DNA from 4 places in the Sphingobium sp. SG1 genome. Region 2 is predicted to be linked to each of the others. Evidence: predicted binding sites of a transcription regulator. Region 2 holds the regulator's gene; each other region holds the start of a gene.
What was found. The regulator LexA, encoded in region 2, represses DNA repair genes until DNA is damaged. The targets are predictions, from matches to a motif close to GTTCCNCNCTTGTTCT.
Positions count from the first base shown of each region.

Region 1: the regulator LexA is predicted to act here: its motif matches at 2,435-2,450, upstream of AC0KVN_RS20215 (MmcB family DNA repair protein).
Region 3: the regulator LexA is predicted to act here: its motif matches at 1,837-1,852, upstream of AC0KVN_RS16260 (ribonucleoside-diphosphate reductase subunit alpha).
Region 4: the regulator LexA is predicted to act here: its motif matches at 2,655-2,670, upstream of uvrA (excinuclease ABC subunit UvrA).

Region 1 covers NZ_JBVVOJ010000011.1:80,170-84,180, reverse strand. The annotation lists gene AC0KVN_RS20235 (YcgN family cysteine cluster protein) at 1-164, opposite strand, end outside; gene AC0KVN_RS20230 (SCO family protein) at 168-821, opposite strand; gene AC0KVN_RS20225 (ankyrin repeat domain-containing protein) at 866-1,504, shown strand; gene AC0KVN_RS20220 (hypothetical protein) at 1,523-1,897, opposite strand; gene AC0KVN_RS20215 (MmcB family DNA repair protein) at 1,917-2,423, opposite strand; gene AC0KVN_RS20210 (cell wall hydrolase) at 2,527-3,198, opposite strand; gene AC0KVN_RS20205 (DUF1491 family protein) at 3,374-3,724, opposite strand; gene AC0KVN_RS20200 (PaaI family thioesterase) at 3,717-4,011, opposite strand, start outside.
Region 2 covers NZ_JBVVOJ010000015.1:49,031-53,041, forward strand. The annotation lists gene moaC (cyclic pyranopterin monophosphate synthase MoaC) at 1-475, shown strand, start outside; gene AC0KVN_RS22490 (molybdopterin molybdotransferase MoeA) at 472-1,656, shown strand; gene lexA (transcriptional repressor LexA) at 1,761-2,438, shown strand; gene AC0KVN_RS22500 (ComEC/Rec2 family competence protein) at 2,429-4,011, opposite strand, start outside.
Region 3 covers NZ_JBVVOJ010000007.1:78,414-82,424, reverse strand. The annotation lists gene AC0KVN_RS16270 (fumarate hydratase) at 1-500, opposite strand, end outside; gene AC0KVN_RS16265 (glutathione S-transferase family protein) at 602-1,258, opposite strand; gene AC0KVN_RS16260 (ribonucleoside-diphosphate reductase subunit alpha) at 1,871-3,757, shown strand; gene AC0KVN_RS16255 (endonuclease domain-containing protein) at 3,819-4,011, shown strand, end outside.
Region 4 covers NZ_JBVVOJ010000003.1:16,590-20,600, forward strand. The annotation lists gene AC0KVN_RS08055 (autotransporter domain-containing protein) at 1-2,460, opposite strand, end outside; gene uvrA (excinuclease ABC subunit UvrA) at 2,680-4,011, shown strand, end outside.

The sequences.
Region 1 (4,011 bases), on a different contig from region 2:
TGGCCGCTATGCCGGTCGAGCAGGCGACAGGCGACATTGGTCGGATAGATGCGGCCCGTGTCCTCATCTTCCGCCTTGTGCAGGCAGCATTTGCCGCAACCGTCGCACAGCGCTTCCCATTCGGCGCGGTTCAGCTTGTCGAGGGGCTTGTCCCAGAAGTCCAAATGTCACTTGACCCATTTTTCGAGAAAGGCGCGCACGATATCGGGTGCGCCCTCGTCCACGTCCGGCGTGCCCGGATCATCCACCGGCACCAGTGCGATCGGCTTGCCGTCCGGCCCGAACAGATAGGGCGTGCGGCTATGGCTGACCAGATAGTCGCTCGCCCCTTCCGGCTTTTCCGCATTGTAGAGGACGACGAAGTCCTTGGCCACCTTCGCGATCTGCTCCGGCGTGCCGGTCAGGCCGACGAGGCGCGGGTGGAAGGCCGCGACATAGGTTTTCAGTACCGCCGGCGTGTCCCGCTTGGGATCGACGCTGATGAAGATCGGCTGCACCTTCGCGGCGCGGGCGGGTGCTGCCTTCTCGAAGGCGCTGAACGCCTGCATGATCCGCTGCAGATCGACCGGGCAGACATCCGGGCAATAGGTGTAGCCGAAATAGACGATCCGATACTGGCCCTTATAATCGTCCCAATGCACGGTCTTGCCGTCCTGGTCGGTCAGGGTGAAGGGCGCGCCGATGCGCGCACCGACCAGATTGCCCTGTTCGCTCTCGCCGCTTGATGCGTTGCCACCAGCCCCCATATTGCATGCCGTCAGCAAGGCCAGAAGCGGCAGGGCGAGCGAGATCAGCGCTTTGTTCATGGTGTCGCCTGCCATGCCTTGCTATGGGCCGATTTGCAAATCGAACGGGGCGCGCGACGATGAAGATTGGGATGAAGAGCGGACTTTCCACCTGGCTGTTTCTGGCGCGGCCTGCCGCCATCACCCTGGCACTGATGGCCCCGGTTGCGGCCCAGGCCCAGTTTTCCAACAATTACAACTTCCTCAAGGCGGTGAAGGACGCTGACGGCGACAAGGCGACCGAACTGCTGCAGAAGCCCGGTTCGACCGTCATCAACAGCCGTGACGTCACCACCGGCGAAACCGCGCTGCACATCGTCATCGGCCGCCGCGACACGACATGGCTCAACTTCATGCTGTCGAAGGGCGCCAATCCGAACCTTGCCGACAATAATGGCACCACGCCGCTGCTGCTCGCCGTGCAGAACCGGTACGAGGAAGGCGTGCGCCTGCTGCTCGCCCGCGGTGCCCAGGTCGACAAGACCAATGGCAGCGGCGAGACCGCATTGATCCGCGCGGTGCAACTGCGCGACATCGGCCTGGTCCGCCTGCTGGTGGCGCAGGGCGCCAATGCGGACAAGCGCGACACCATCGCCGGCATGTCTGCCCGCGACTATGCCGAGCGCGACAGCCGCACCCCCGGCCTGGTCGAAGCGCTCGATTCCGCCAAGGCCAACGCCGCAGCGCCCAAGGGCCCGGTCCAGGGTCCGGTTTTCTGAAACATTGGGTGGCCGTGCTTAGCCCGCGGCCACTTCCTCATCAGTCCACCAGCGGATATGCTTCGCTTCGCCACTGGCTTCGACAATCGCCTCTAGGGCATCAGCCAGCCTTTCCACCGGCTCAATGGTGCTTATGCGACGAAACCAACGTCTCACAAAGGGCCGTGAAGGTTCGATGAAACAAAGCACACCGTCAGGATATTCCAGATAGTGGCCGCATCCGATCCACAGTGAGAAGGCCTCATGCGCGATCGGAACGCACCAGCCCCAATCCTCCTGAATGATCGGCTGGGCTTGAAAGCCATAATGAGGCAGGTGTTCGGCCAGAACCTGGGCAATGGCCGCCCCATCGTCTGCATAAACTGCCGATCGAAATTCCAGATGCGAGCGCATCTACCATCCTTTTCTGATATTACCAGCCCAGTTCCGCCGCATAATCCGGGTCCGCCAGCGCCGACAGGCGGCGGGCCGCGCGGCGGGCGAAGCGCAGCGTCTCTGCCTTGCGCCGGGCGGCGGCCAGCGGCTCGAACGGCGCGGCGCGCACCAGTTCGGCATCATATTGGTCCGCGACGATCAGGCCGGTGCGGGCCGGCCACAGCGCCTCGCTGTCGAACAGGCTGGTGTCGAAGCCCGATGGCACCGCCCAGAAATAGCGGTCGCAATAGTCGAAATAATCCGGCCATTTCATGTCGCCCAGCAGATCCGCCCGGCTGCACTTGATCTCGACGATGGTCAGGCGCCCGGCAGTGTCGATCGCCATGATGTCGGCCCGCCGGCCATTGGGCAGCGGCACTTCCAATATGCCGTTCATGTCATGGCGGTGGAACAGGCGCAGCGTGCCGCGCGCAACTGCCAGCGCGGTCCCGTCGGTCAGCGGTGAACAGCGATCGGCGTCTTGGGCGGCGTCTTGGATGGTCATGGCACCAAACTAGAACAGGAAGGGAACAAAAGAAAAGACCGATTCGGACATGGGGTCCGAACCGGCCTTCAAAAGGGCGTCACTGTCGCGCGGTGAGCGCGGATCAGCGATAGAAGACGTGATTGTCGATCGACGCCAGCTTGGTCTTGCCCCAGCCCGGCGACACGCGGCGGGCATGGAAGAACAGTGCGCCTTCGGCCTGGCTGTCCCAGCTGTCGTCCAGGGCGATCTGCGCGATCGCGACGGCCTCGCGCCAGGAATCGCTGGCGATGTTGATCGGCGGCATGCCGTGACCACGCACGAAGCTGAACTGGCTCGGCTGATAGATGACGCCGCACAGGCTGCTGGCGAAGCGGCCCGACTTGGCGCGGTTGATGATGACGCGGGCAACGGCCAGCTGGCCCTCCAGCGTTTCACCCTTGGATTCGAAATAGACTGCACCGGCCAGGCACTTCATGTCGCCTTCGACATCCTCGGGAGCGCCTTGCGCATCAACCAGGGCTGCCAGGGTCTCGGCCTTGGGCTCGATATCGGTCGAAAAATTGCTGCCAGCCTTGGAGCCGGAATCCAGCGACTGCGCGACTTCTTGCGGCGCAGCAAAAACGACGGCGGGCTTGGTGCCGACCGTGGGTGCGCTAGTCAGCGCGGCGGTTTCCGGAAGAGAAACCGTGGACAGGGAGGCCTCGCTGGCACTCGACATGTCCGACGCCGTAACAGCCGCAGCGGCCGACAGCGTAAATGCCGCGATGATCGCGGCCTTCAGACGAAAACTCATTATTGCTCAAAATCGTGCGGTTATTGGCCAGAAACGTCGATTGTAACCGATATTCTGTGACGTTCGGCCGCCCCCCGTCTGCGTGTTTACCGGCCCGCCCCCCATGGACGAATGCAGGCAACCTGCGCGTTCAGCGTCGGCCGCCATTGCCCGCGCGCGTGCAAGGAGTCAACGATCAGCAGATCGTTTCAGCGGCGAACCGTTCCGCATCCGCGATATCAAGCTCCACTAGCCACAGGTCGGGGTCCGATCTGCGCCGGCGTTCGGCATAGGCGGCGAACGCCTCCGGCCCCTCTTCCGCAGGGGGTCCACAGCGCATCAATGCATGGCCGCCGCGAAAGTTCGATACCCGTTCGAAAATTGCGGATTCCCGCCCCTTGTCCATCACCTGGACCAGGATGACACCGCTCATCTGATCGCCCTTGGCCAATATCATGGCAAAGCCGCCGGCGGCATTCACCCGCTTCACCAGCGCGCCGACCAGCATCGCGCTGGTCAGCCGCGCGGCCGGGCTGTCCTCAGCCATGATATCCCGGCAGCGATGACAGCGGAATCTGCGATCGCATGAAGGTGCCGGTGCCCCGGCCCACCTCTTCCCCGTCCGAATCGAGGATGCTCGCCTCGGCGACATAGACGCGGCGCTTGCCGCTGATCCAGCGCCCCTCGGCGCGCAGCTTTCCGGGACCGATCGGCCGGGTGAACAGCAGGTTGAAGGCGGTGGTCAGCAGGAAACGATCGCTGACCAGACTGTTGGCGGCATAAAAGGCCGCATCGTCCAGCATCTTGAAATAGACGGTGCCATGCACCGCGCCG
Region 2 (4,011 bases):
CACCCATCTCGACGAGGATGGCGCCGCCCGCATGGTCGATGTCTCGGCCAAGGCCGTGACCGCGCGCGAGGCGGTGGCCGCTGGGCGCATCACCATGGCGGCCGACGCCGCGCAGGCGATCGCCGCCGGCCTCGTCAAGAAGGGGGATGTGCTGGCCGTCGCCCGTGTCGCCGGCATCATGGCGGCCAAGCGCACCGCCGAACTGATCCCGCTCTGCCATCCGATCCCGCTGAGCGCCGTCACCATCGACTTTACCCTCCACGACGATGGCGTCACCGTCACCGCAACCGCGCGCACCGCCGGCCAGACCGGGGTGGAGATGGAGGCGCTGACCGCCGCGACTGCCGCCTTGCTCACCGTCTATGACATGGCCAAGGCGCTCGATAAGGGCATGATAATCGGCGATGTTCGCCTGCTCGCCAAGCGCGGCGGCAAATCGGGCGACTGGACCGCGCCGGAGAGCAGCGACCGATGAACCTGATGCCGGTCGCGGACGCGCAGGCGCGGCTACTTGCCCTCGCCGATCCGTTGCCGGCCGAACATGTGCCCGTCGCCACCTGTGCCGGTCGCTGGCTCGCCACCGACATCAGCGCGCGCCGCGACCAGCCCTGGGCCGATCTTTCCGCGATGGACGGCTATGCCGTGCGCGCATCCGAAGGCGCCGGACCGTGGCAGCTGGTCGCCACCAGCAGCGCGGGCGACGCCGATATCCCGGCCCTGCAACCGGGCCAGGCTTGCCGCATCTTCACCGGCGCGCCCTTGCCGGCCGGCGCCGATGCGATCCTGATCCAGGAAAATGCCACGCGCGCCGGCGACAAACTGACCGCGCATGACGGCATATTGACGCCCGGCAGGCATGTCCGCCCGCTCGGTTCCGATTTCCGCGCCGGCACGCTGCTGGTCAGCGCAGGCAGCCGCCTCACGCCGGGCCAGATCGCGCTTGCCGTCCTTGGCGGCCATGGCAGCCTGCCCGTCGGCGCCCGGCCCCGCATCGCCCTGCTCTCGACCGGCAATGAACTTGTTCCCCCCGGCGCGCCGACGCCGCCGGGCTATCTCCCCTCGTCCAACGCGCCGATGCTCGCGGCCCTGCTCGCCGCCCTGCCCTGCGACGTGATCGACCTTGGCATCGTGCCCGACGATCTCGCTGCCATGACGCAGGCGCTGGAACAGGCGGCACAGGCCGATATCATCGTCTCGACCGGCGGCGCCTCGGTCGGCGACCATGACTATGTCCGCCCCGCCTTCGCGGCCGCCGGCGGCACGCTCGATTTCTACAAGATCGCGATGCGGCCGGGCAAACCGCTGATGGCCGGGCGCCTCGGCAACGCCACCTTCCTCGGCCTGCCGGGCAACCCGGTCTCCGCCTTCGTCACCGGCACGCTGTTCCTCTGCCCGCTGGTGCGCCATCTCGCCGGATCGCGCGCGCCGCTGCCGCCGATCGTGCAGGCCCGCCTTGCCGCCCCACTCGGCCCAACGGCGGAACGCGACGATTATCTGCGCGCCTATCGCGGCGCCGACGGCATCGTCTCCGTCACATCGCAGGACAGCGCCGCCACCGCCGCCATGGCGCTGGCCGACTGCCTGATCCGCCGTCCGGCCGGTTCAGCCCCCGCCATTGCCGGCGACATGGTCGACATCATCCCCCTGACCGCCTGACTATCTGACTGCCTGACCGGCAAAAGCGGCGCATGGCTTAACGCGCTTGACTTGCCCCTTTCCGTTTCCTATGCGTTCTTCATTCGTTCCATGGAGGACCGCCGATGTTGACGCCCAAGCAGCAGGAATTGCTGAGCTTCATTCAGACCCGGCTGGAAGAAGGCGGCGTGTCCCCTTCGTTCGAGGAGATGAAGGACGCGCTCGACCTGCGCTCCAAGTCCGGCATCCACCGGCTGATCAATGCGCTGGAGGAGCGCGGCTTCATCCGCCGCCTGCCCAACCGCGCCCGCGCGCTCGAAGTGCTCAAGCTGCCCGATGCGATGCATCGCGCGCCGGCTCCGGCCATTCCGACGCCCAAGATATCGGCGCCCGCCGTGCTGCTGCCGACCGCCGCCAATGACGTGATCGAAATCCCGCTGCACGGCCGCATCGCCGCCGGCGTGCCGATCGAGGCGATGGAAAGCCACACCATGCTCTCCGTCCCCGCCGCCTTGCTCGGCTCGGGCGATCATTATGCGCTCGAAGTGTCGGGGGACTCGATGATGGAGGCCGGCATTCTCGACGGCGACTTCGCGCTGATCCAGCGCACCGATGTCGCGCGCGAAGGCCAGATCGTCGTCGCTCTGATCGACGACGCCGAAGCGACGCTCAAATATTTCCGCCGCGAAGGCAGCCGGGTTCGGCTCGATCCCGCCAATGCCGCCTATGAACCGCAAATCTACGATCCGCGCCAGGTCCGCATCCAGGGCAAGCTCGCCGGCCTGCTGCGCCGCTACAACTGACCGGCTTTTCGGGGCCGGCGGCGCACGATCCAAGGATGTGCGTCGCCGGGCCGATGGACGGTGTGAACTTTGCCGCTTTCAAGGCTAATCGACAGGCCGCCGGTGCGGGACAGCAGCCGGCGGTCAATCTTCATCCAGCGCGGTCGGCACCAATAAGGCAGGCCCCGGTCACTGATGACGATATCGGCCGCCGCGCAATCCCGCTCCAATATCGGCCGATCAACCAGCATCGCATTGCGCGTCACCAGCAAATGCCAGTCGCGCCCGTCCCGTGGCAACGTCACCGCACATAGATCAGTCGAGCAGCGCGACTGCTTCATCTTCGCGATCGCCTCCAGCGTCCCGTCATAGCCCGCGCTCTCGCTCAGCACGTCGCGGACATACTCACCCGCCCCCTCGCGCAGCAGCGCCATCGTCCCCGCTGGTGTCCGCACCGCGACATGCCGCCCGTCGCCGGTCACCACGATATCGGGCGGCGCCAGCGACGCGATGCCGATCAGGCCGATCGCGACCGGCCCCAGCCCCAGCCAGCGCCAGCGACTGCGCCAGAGCAGGCACCAGAGACCTCCCACCAGGATGACCGCGAACAGCCCGCCCGGCACCGCCGGCGCCAGCATCACCGCCATCGGGCTCGCCGCCACGCCATGCGCCACCGCTAGCAACAGCGCGATCGCCTTGGCCGTGAGCCACCAGAAGGGCGCGCCCAGCCCGACGAGGTCGAAGCCCAGCGCCAGCGCCTCCAGCGGCATGATGACGAAGGTGGTGAGCGGGATCGCGACCAGATTGGCCACCGCGCCCAACAAACCTGCCTTGTGAAAATGGAAAAGGGCGATCGGCGCCAGCACCATTTCGATGGCAAGGCCGGTCATCAGCATCGCCGCCACCGTCCGCCCGGCCTTGCGCAACCAAGGCTCGTCCCGCGCCATCGCGAACGCCTTGAACCGCCGATGCTCGCCCAGCGCCACCAGCGCGACCACGGCGGCAAAGCTCATCTGGAAGCTTGGGCCGATCAGCGCCTCTGGCCAGAAGACCAGCACCACCAGCGCCCCGGTCGCCACTAGCCGCAGGGTGATCGCCTCGCGCCCCAGCGCCAGCCCGCCCAGCACCAGCAGCGCCGCGATGCAGGATCGCACCGTCGGCACCTCCGCGCCGGTCAGCAGCGTATAGCCGATCCCCGCCAGCGCGCCCCCGGCCGCCGCGATCAGCATCAGCGGCCAGTCCAGCGCCGCGCGCGGGATCAGCGCCAGCAGGCGCAACAGCAGGAATATCACCGCCCCGATCAGCGCCGTCACATGCAGCCCGCTGATCGAGAGAAGATGGGCAAGGCCACTACGCCGCATCGCCTCCGCATCCGCTTCGGCAATCGCGCCCTGGTCGCCGGTCGCCAGCGCCACCGCAATCCCCGCCGGTGCGCCCGCCACCTGTCCGCTGATATGATCGAACAGTCGCGCCCGCAGCGTCGCCCCCTCGCGCGCCTGCTCCACCATTTCGACCGGCGCCAGCGCCCGCCCGGTCGCCCCGATCCCCTGGAAATAGGCGCGTCGCGCGAAGTCGAACGCCCCCGGCACGCTCG
Region 3 (4,011 bases), on a different contig from region 2:
TCGCTGGGGTTCATCATCTTGAACTTGGTCTTGTTTTCCGAGCCGCCGCCCTTGGCCGCGACGTCGATCGTCACCTTGTTGCCCGGCACCATTTCCACGTTCAGCACGCAGGGCGTGTTGTCCTTGGTGTTCTGGCGGCTGAAGGCGGGATCCTTCAGGATCGAGGCGCGCAGGCGGTTTTCCGGGTTGAGGTAAGCGCGGCGCACGCCCTCGTCGATCACCTCCTGCATCGACCGGCTATTATCGTCCAGCCGGCACTCCATGCCCCACTTCACGAAGACATTGACGATGCCGGTGTCCTGGCAGATCGGGCGGTGGCCTTCGGCGCACATGCGGCTGTTGGTCAGGATCTGGGCGATGGCGTCCTTCGCCGCCGGATTGGCTTCGGCCTCATAGGCCTTACCCAGTGCCCGGATATAATCCATCGGGTGATAGTAGGAAATGAACTGGAGTGCGTCGGCGACGCTCTCGATGAGGTCGGCGGTCTTGATGACGGTCATCTACCCTGGTCCCTATTCTTGCGGCCCGCCTCTGCACGGCAGGTCCCTGCAAGGCGGGGCTATAGGCCTTTGAGACGATGAGTCCAGAAGAGGGTTGCGGTTCAGGACGCAAGCGGCCCGTCGGCAAAGGGAAAATTCTGCCACCAGGGCTGCATCTCGCGCAGCACCCGCGCAAAGCTCGGCCGCGTCTCCAGCCGGTTCAGATAGGCGCCCAGCACCGGATGGCCGGCGCGCAGCGGCACGATCCTGTCGGCATAATAAAGCGAGGGCGCCGCCGCGCAGTCGGCCAGCGACAGATGATCGCCCGCCGCCCAGCTCCGCCCGGCCAGCCGATCCTCCAGCACCGCATAGATGCTGCGCAGCGCCGCCACATTGGCCGCCACGCCATGGGGATCGCGCGCCTCCTCGGGGCGCAACCGGTCGGCGACCAGCGCCTGCATCGGCCCCATCACATAATTGTCGAACAACCGGTCCATCAGCCGCACCTCGATCGCCGCGTCGCCATCGACCGGGATGGGGCGGAAGGTGCCGGGTTCGTGCCGGCCCAGATATTCGACGATGATGCTCGCCTCCGCAATCGTCGCGCCGCGCACCGGGTCATGCAGCACGGGGAATTTGCCGAGCGGCCAGAGCGCCTGCCATTCGGCCAGCGCCGCCGCGTCCTCCAGGATGCGCGGGGTGAAGGGCGTGCCATTTTCATGAAAGGCGATCAGCACCTTCCAGCAATAGGAGGAGAGGGGATGGTAATAGAGGATCATGCCTGCCTCCCGATCGCTGCGGATGGATTCGCCAGCCTTCCCATCATCATAGCGTATCGCGCGGCGATATGCAGGGACGATAAAGGCAGCGATTCAACAGATTGTGGTCGTGTTCGTGCCTCTGCCCCCATGCCATGATTTTGTCGCCAATCGCGCGACGCGCGCATTTGCGTGGCAAGGCAAATTTATTTTTTAATTTCATGGGCCCCCCTTGTCTTTTCCAAGGCCCTTGGAAGTCCGCGCGTCGCTGCGCTATGGGGTGGCGTGTCAGCGACGAAACGAATCCAGGCGTCGATGAACCGAGTCCCCGAACTGTCATTTACCCTCTTGCGTGCCGGCGGGGCTGTGGCACTATCTGTGGTATCGGGACCAAGGGGGTCACCCAATAGATTGTGATTGCATTGCCGGACCTGCTTCCGGCGATATGGGGCTTTTGTCCTTGCGATCGGATCGGTTGACCCCATTTCTGTCCCGGCCCGATCGGGTTCATGCTATGATGTCTGGGTGCGCCCCGGCATCGCTGGACCGAATCGAACGGAACAGGAACAATCGGGGGCTCGCATGGACTTTCGAGATAGTGAACAAGGTGGAAACGGCGACGTGGCGACGGTAATGGACGAGCGTATCGAGGATCTGGTGGACAAGGCCGAGCCCAAGGCTGCCAAGGGCAAGGCGACCGAGTCCGCGTCGTCCAAGATTCATGAGCGTCGCTTTCATGTCGTGACGGATTCGTCGCGCGATGCGCTGCTGACCGAATTCGGCAAGGACACGCTGAACGATCGCTATCTGCTGCCCGGCGAGAGCTATCAGGATCTGTTCGCCCGCGTCGCCGCCGCCTATTCGGACGATGCCGATCATGCGCAGCGCGTCTATGACTATATCTCCAAGCTCTGGTTCATGCCGGCGACGCCCGTGCTGTCGAACGGCGGCACCGGCCGCGGCCTGCCGATCAGCTGCTATCTGAACTCGGTCGACGACAGCCTGGAAGGCATCGTCAACACCTGGAACGAGAATGTCTGGCTCGCCTCGCGCGGCGGCGGCATCGGCACCTATTGGGGCAGTGTGCGCGGCATCGGTGAGCCGGTCGGCCTCAATGGCAAGACCAGCGGCATCATCCCCTTCGTCCGCGTGATGGATTCGCTGACCTTGGCGATCAGCCAGGGTTCGCTGCGTCGCGGCTCGGCCGCCTGCTATCTCGACGTCTCCCACCCGGAGATCGAGGAGTTCCTTGAAATCCGCAAGACGAGCGGCGACTTCAACCGCAAGGCGCTCAACCTGCACCATGGCGTGCTGCTGACCGACGAGTTCATGGAAGCGGTGCGCGACGGCAGTGATTTCAACCTGCGCAGCCCCAAGGACCAGTCGGTGCGCGGCACCGTCAATGCCCGCGCGCTGTTCCAGAAGCTGGTCGAGGTCCGCCTTGCCACCGGCGAACCCTATATCGTCTTCTCCGACACGGTGAACCGGATGATGCCCAAGCATCACCGCGACCTGGGGCTCAAGGTCTCGACGTCGAACCTCTGCTCGGAAATCACCCTGCCGACGGGTCGCGACCATCTCGGCCAGGATCGCACGGCGGTCTGCTGCCTCTCCTCGATGAACCTGGAAACCTGGGATCAGTGGAAGGATCATCCGACCTTCGCGGAAGACATCATGCGCTTCCTCGACAATGTGCTGCAGGACTATATCGACCGGGCCCCTCCGGAAATGGCCCGCGCCAAATATAGTGCCAGCCGCGAACGCTCGGTCGGCCTGGGCGTCATGGGCTTCCACAGCTTCCTGCAGGCACGCGGCATCCCGTTCGAAGGCGCCATGGCCAAGTCGTGGAACCTGCGCATCTTCAAGCATATCAATGCCAAGGTGAACGAGGCGTCGATGATGCTGGCGCAGGAGCGCGGGCCGTGCCCCGACGCCGCCGATCAGGGCGTGATGGAACGGTTCAGCTGCAAGATGGCGATCGCGCCGACCGCGTCGATCTCGATCATCTGTGGCGGCACCTCGGCCTGTATCGAGCCGATCCCGGCGAACATCTACACCCACAAGACGCTCTCGGGCAGCTTTGCGGTGAAGAATCCCTATCTGGAAAAGCTGCTGGTCGAAAAGGCCAAGGATTCGAGCGCTGTATGGAACTCGATCCTGGAACGCGGCGGTTCGGTCCAGCATCTCGACTTCCTCACCCAGGAAGAAAAGGATGTGTACAAGACCAGCTTCGAGATCGACCAGCGCTGGCTGCTCGAACTGGCGGCCGATCGCACCCCCTATATCGATCAGGCCCAGTCGCTGAACCTGTTCATCCCGGCCGATGTCGAGAAGTGGGATCTGCTGATGCTCCACTTCCGCGCCTGGGAACTGGGCATCAAGTCGCTCTATTATCTGCGCTCCAAGTCGGTGCAGCGCGCTGGCTTTGCCGGTGGCGTGGAAGCGGACAACACGATCGACGCCCCCAAGTTCGAGATCGGCGAGACCACCGACTATGACGAGTGCCTCGCCTGCCAGTGACTTGAATCCCTCTCCCATCGGGAGAGGGAGGGAGCCGCGTAGCGGCGGAAGGGTGAGGGTGATGACGAGCCGCCGCCATTATGAAGGTCTTCCTTCCGGTGCCCTCGACAAAGCCAAGGCCCTCCGCCGCAATGCTCCAGAAGCGGAAAAGCGCCTCTGGACCGCATTGCGCGACAAGCTGCCCGGCGTGAAATTCCGCCGTCAGGTGCCATATGGTCCCTACGTCGCGGACTTTCTCTGCTTTGCTGGTAAGC
Region 4 (4,011 bases), on a different contig from region 2:
CAGTACATAATTGTCGTGCCAGATGCTGGCATAGCTCCACGACAGGCGGGGCCGCAGCAGGAAGCTGCCGATCGGGCGCTGCGCGCTCATCCCGACCGTGCCCGACAGGGTGAAGCTGTCATGCTTGCCCGACAGCATCAACACATGCTGTTCATATTCGCCGAAATTGAAGCCGATGCTGGCATCCAGCACCACGTCCGAATTTGCCATCCGATGCACCATGTATGGCTTCACCGTGATAGAATCGGCCTGCTGGCGCATGCCGCCATTGAAGGATTTATAATCCGAATTGCCGAACTGGATGGCCAGGCCGGCAACGGTGCGCTTGTCGATCCAGCGATCCAGGCCAATATTATACTGGTTCGCGCTGCCCCTGGTCCGGGCGCCGGAACGGTCATCCTTCAGCGTCGAATAGCTCCATTCCCCCCAGGCGGTCCAGCGCCGGCGGGCATTGGCCGCAATCCGGCAGGCCTTCTCGACCAGTTGCGGATCGCCCCGCAGCCGGCCTTCACGCCCGGCCCGGCAGACTTCATCGGCGGTCATCAGCATCGGGCGCCGCTCATCGCGGCCCGGCGCGACACCGGTCGGCGCGATCGGCGGCAGCGTCTCGGGGCGCGGCCGCTGCAACGGCCGCACGGTCGGCCCGCCCACGTCCGGATCGGGCCGCAGTCCCGGTGTCACCGTATCCGGGTCAGGTCGCAAGCCCGGCGTCACCGTATCGGGATCAGGACGCAGGCCCGGCGTCACAGTGTCAGGATCAGGACGCAGCCCCGGCGTCACCGTATCCGGATCGGGTCGCAGGCCCGGCGTCACAGTGTCAGGATCAGGACGCAGCCCCGGCGTCACCGTATCAGGATCAGGCCGCAAGCCCGGCGTCACCGTGTCCGGATCAGGACGCAAGCCCGGCGTCACCGTATCAGGATCAGGCCGCAGTCCCGGTGTCACCGTGTCAGGATCAGGACGCAAGCCCGGCGTCACCGTATCCGGATCAGGACGCAGACCCGGCGTCACCGTATCGGGATCAGGACGCAGCCCCGGCGTCACCGTATCGGGATCGGGCCGCAGTCCCGGTGTCACCGTATCGGGATCGGGCCGCAGTCCCGGCGTCACCGTATCAGGATCAGGCCGCAAGCCCGGCGTCACCGTATCGGGATCAGGCCGCAAACCCGGCGTCACCGTATCCGGGTCAGGCCGCAGACCCGGCGTCACCGTATCCGGATCAGGGCGTAGGCCCGGCGTCACCGTATCCGGATCAGGTCGCAAGCCCGGCGTCACCGTGTCCGGGTCGGGCTGCAACCCTGGCGTCACCGTTCCCGGACCAGGACGCAGACCTGGCGTCACTGTATCAGGATCAGGCCGCAAGCCCGGCGTCACCGTATCAGGATCAGGTCGCAAACCCGGCGTCACCGTGTCCGGATCAGGCCGCAAACCCGGCGTCACCGTGTCCGGATCAGGACGCAGTCCCGGCGTCACCGTGTCCGGATCGGGCCGCAGACCTGGTGTTACCGTATCGGGATCAGGCCGTAAGCCCGGCGTCACTGTATCCGGATCAGGACGCAGTCCCGGCGTCACCGTGTCCGGATCAGGACGCAGCCCCGGCGTCACCGTATCGGGGTCAGGTCGCAATTCGGGTGTCGGTGTATCAGGGTCCGGGCGGACTTCCGGCGTCACTGTGTCGGGATCCGGCCGCGCCTCCGGCGTGATGGGAACGGGCACCGGCCGCAATTCGGGCGTCACGATTTCGGGATCAGGATGCAATTCCGGCGTCACCGTATCCGGATCAGGGCGCAGTCCCGGCGTTACCGTGTCGGGGTTCGGTCGCAACTCCGGCGTCACCGTATCCGGATCAGGGCGCAGTCCCGGCGTTACCGTGTCGGGGTTCGGCCGCAGTTCCGGCGTCACGGTCTCGGGCAAGGGCCGCAGGCCGGGCGTGATCAAATCCGGATTGGGGCGCAACCCCGGCGTTACCGTATCCGGCAAGGGGCGCAGCCCCGGCGTCACCGTATCCGGGTTTGGCCGCAATTCCGGCGTGATCAGATCGGGCAGTTCCGGGTCGGGCCGGTTCCAGTGGTCGGGAAAATTGATGCCGCCCGGATGCTGGTCGGCCGAATCGACGAAATTGTCATATTCCGCATATTCGGTGCGAATATGGGCGAACAGATTATGGGTGCCGCCATTTTCCCGCACGATGGGCGATACCGTCAGGTGCAGGCCGGTATCGGGCTGGGTCCAACTGTCCACCCGCTCCCCGGTCTCGGGAAAGACGACGAAAAACTCGCCCGGATCGACGCCGGACAGCCACACCGAATGGTCCTTGCCCTCGGTCCAGCCCAGGAAGATGATCCGCCCCGCCGGCGTCTCGCTCTGGGCCATGGCCCCGGTCGTCGCCAATGTCATGCCCGCGACGCTGCCCGCCACGCTCAGGACGCCCGCATGCCAATGGAGCCGCCAATAGGTCATGCCCCGTTTCTACGTGCGATCCCATAGCCGCTGCCATCCATGGAAACCCCGAGACAGGCCGAGACGCTCCCGCAGCCGAACCAGAAACGCCCTCCGGCCGGTGCAGCGCGCCATCGTCCACGCCCCGCCATCTTCCCCTGGCCGCTCCCCCTTCCTATCTTGCCTCCCGACCGGGCAACGCCCCTTGCCCCCACGGAACAAATCTGGAACAACGCCCCCATGAGTCTGACCCATATTTCGGTGCGCGGCGCGCGCGAGCATAATCTCAAGGGCGTGGACGTCGATCTGCCCCGCGACAGCCTGATCGTCATCACCGGCCTGTCCGGCTCGGGCAAGTCCAGCCTCGCCTTCGACACCATCTATGCCGAGGGGCAGCGTCGCTATGTGGAGTCGCTCTCCGCCTATGCGCGCCAGTTCCTGGAGATGATGCAGAAGCCCGATGTCGAGCATATCGAGGGCCTCAGCCCCGCCATCTCGATCGAGCAGAAGACCACCAGCCGCAACCCGCGCTCCACGGTCGCGACCGTCACCGAGATTTACGACTATATGCGCCTGCTCTGGGCGCGCGTCGGCATCCCCTATTCGCCCGCCACCGGCGAGCCGATCAGCGCCCAGACCGTCAGCCAGATGGTCGACCGCGTCATGCTCCTGCCCGAAGGCACCCGTTTCTACCTGCTCGCCCCGGTCGTGCGCGGCCGCAAGGGCGAATATCGCAAGGAACTGGCCGAGTGGCAGAAGGCGGGCTACACCCGCGTCCGCATCGACGGCGAGTTGTATCTGATCGAGGATGCCCCCGCCCTCGACAAGAAATACAAGCATGACATCGAGGTCGTGGTCGATCGCCTGGCGGTCAATGCCGACATGGCCACCCGCCTCGCCGACAGTTTCGAGCAGGCGCTCAAGCTCGCCGACGGCCTCGCCTTTGTCGACCTGGCCGAGGGCGTCGTCCCCGGCCGCGAGGACGAAGCGCAATCCGCGGGCAAGATGAAGAATGCCGGCATCCCCGCCAACCGCATCGTCTTTTCCGAGAAATTCGCCTGCCCGGTCAGCGGCTTCACCATTCCCGAGATCGAGCCGCGCCTCTTTTCCTTCAACGCCCCGATGGGCGCCTGCCCGGCCTGCGACGGCCTGGGCGAGCGGCAGGAGTTCGACCCCGAACTGGTCGTCCCCAACGAAGCCCTCTCGCTCAAGAAGGGCGCCGTCGTCCCCTGGGCCAAGTCCAACCCGCCCAGCCCCTACTATATGCAGGTCCTGGGCTCCCTCGCCAAGGAATTCGGCTTCAGCCTCGACACCGCCTGGGCCGATCTGCCGGGCGAAGTGAAGCTCATCATCCTCCACGGCACCGGCGGCAAGCCCGTTACCCTGCGCTTCGTCGACGGCAAGAAGAGCTACGAGGTCAAGAAGCCGTTCGAGGGCGTAATCGGCAACCTCAATCGCCGCTTGCTCCAGACCGAAAGCGCCTGGATGCGCGAGGAACTGTCCAAGTACCAGACCGCCATGCCCTGCGAGACCTGCCACGGCGCCCGCCTCAAGCCCGAGGCGCTCGCGGTC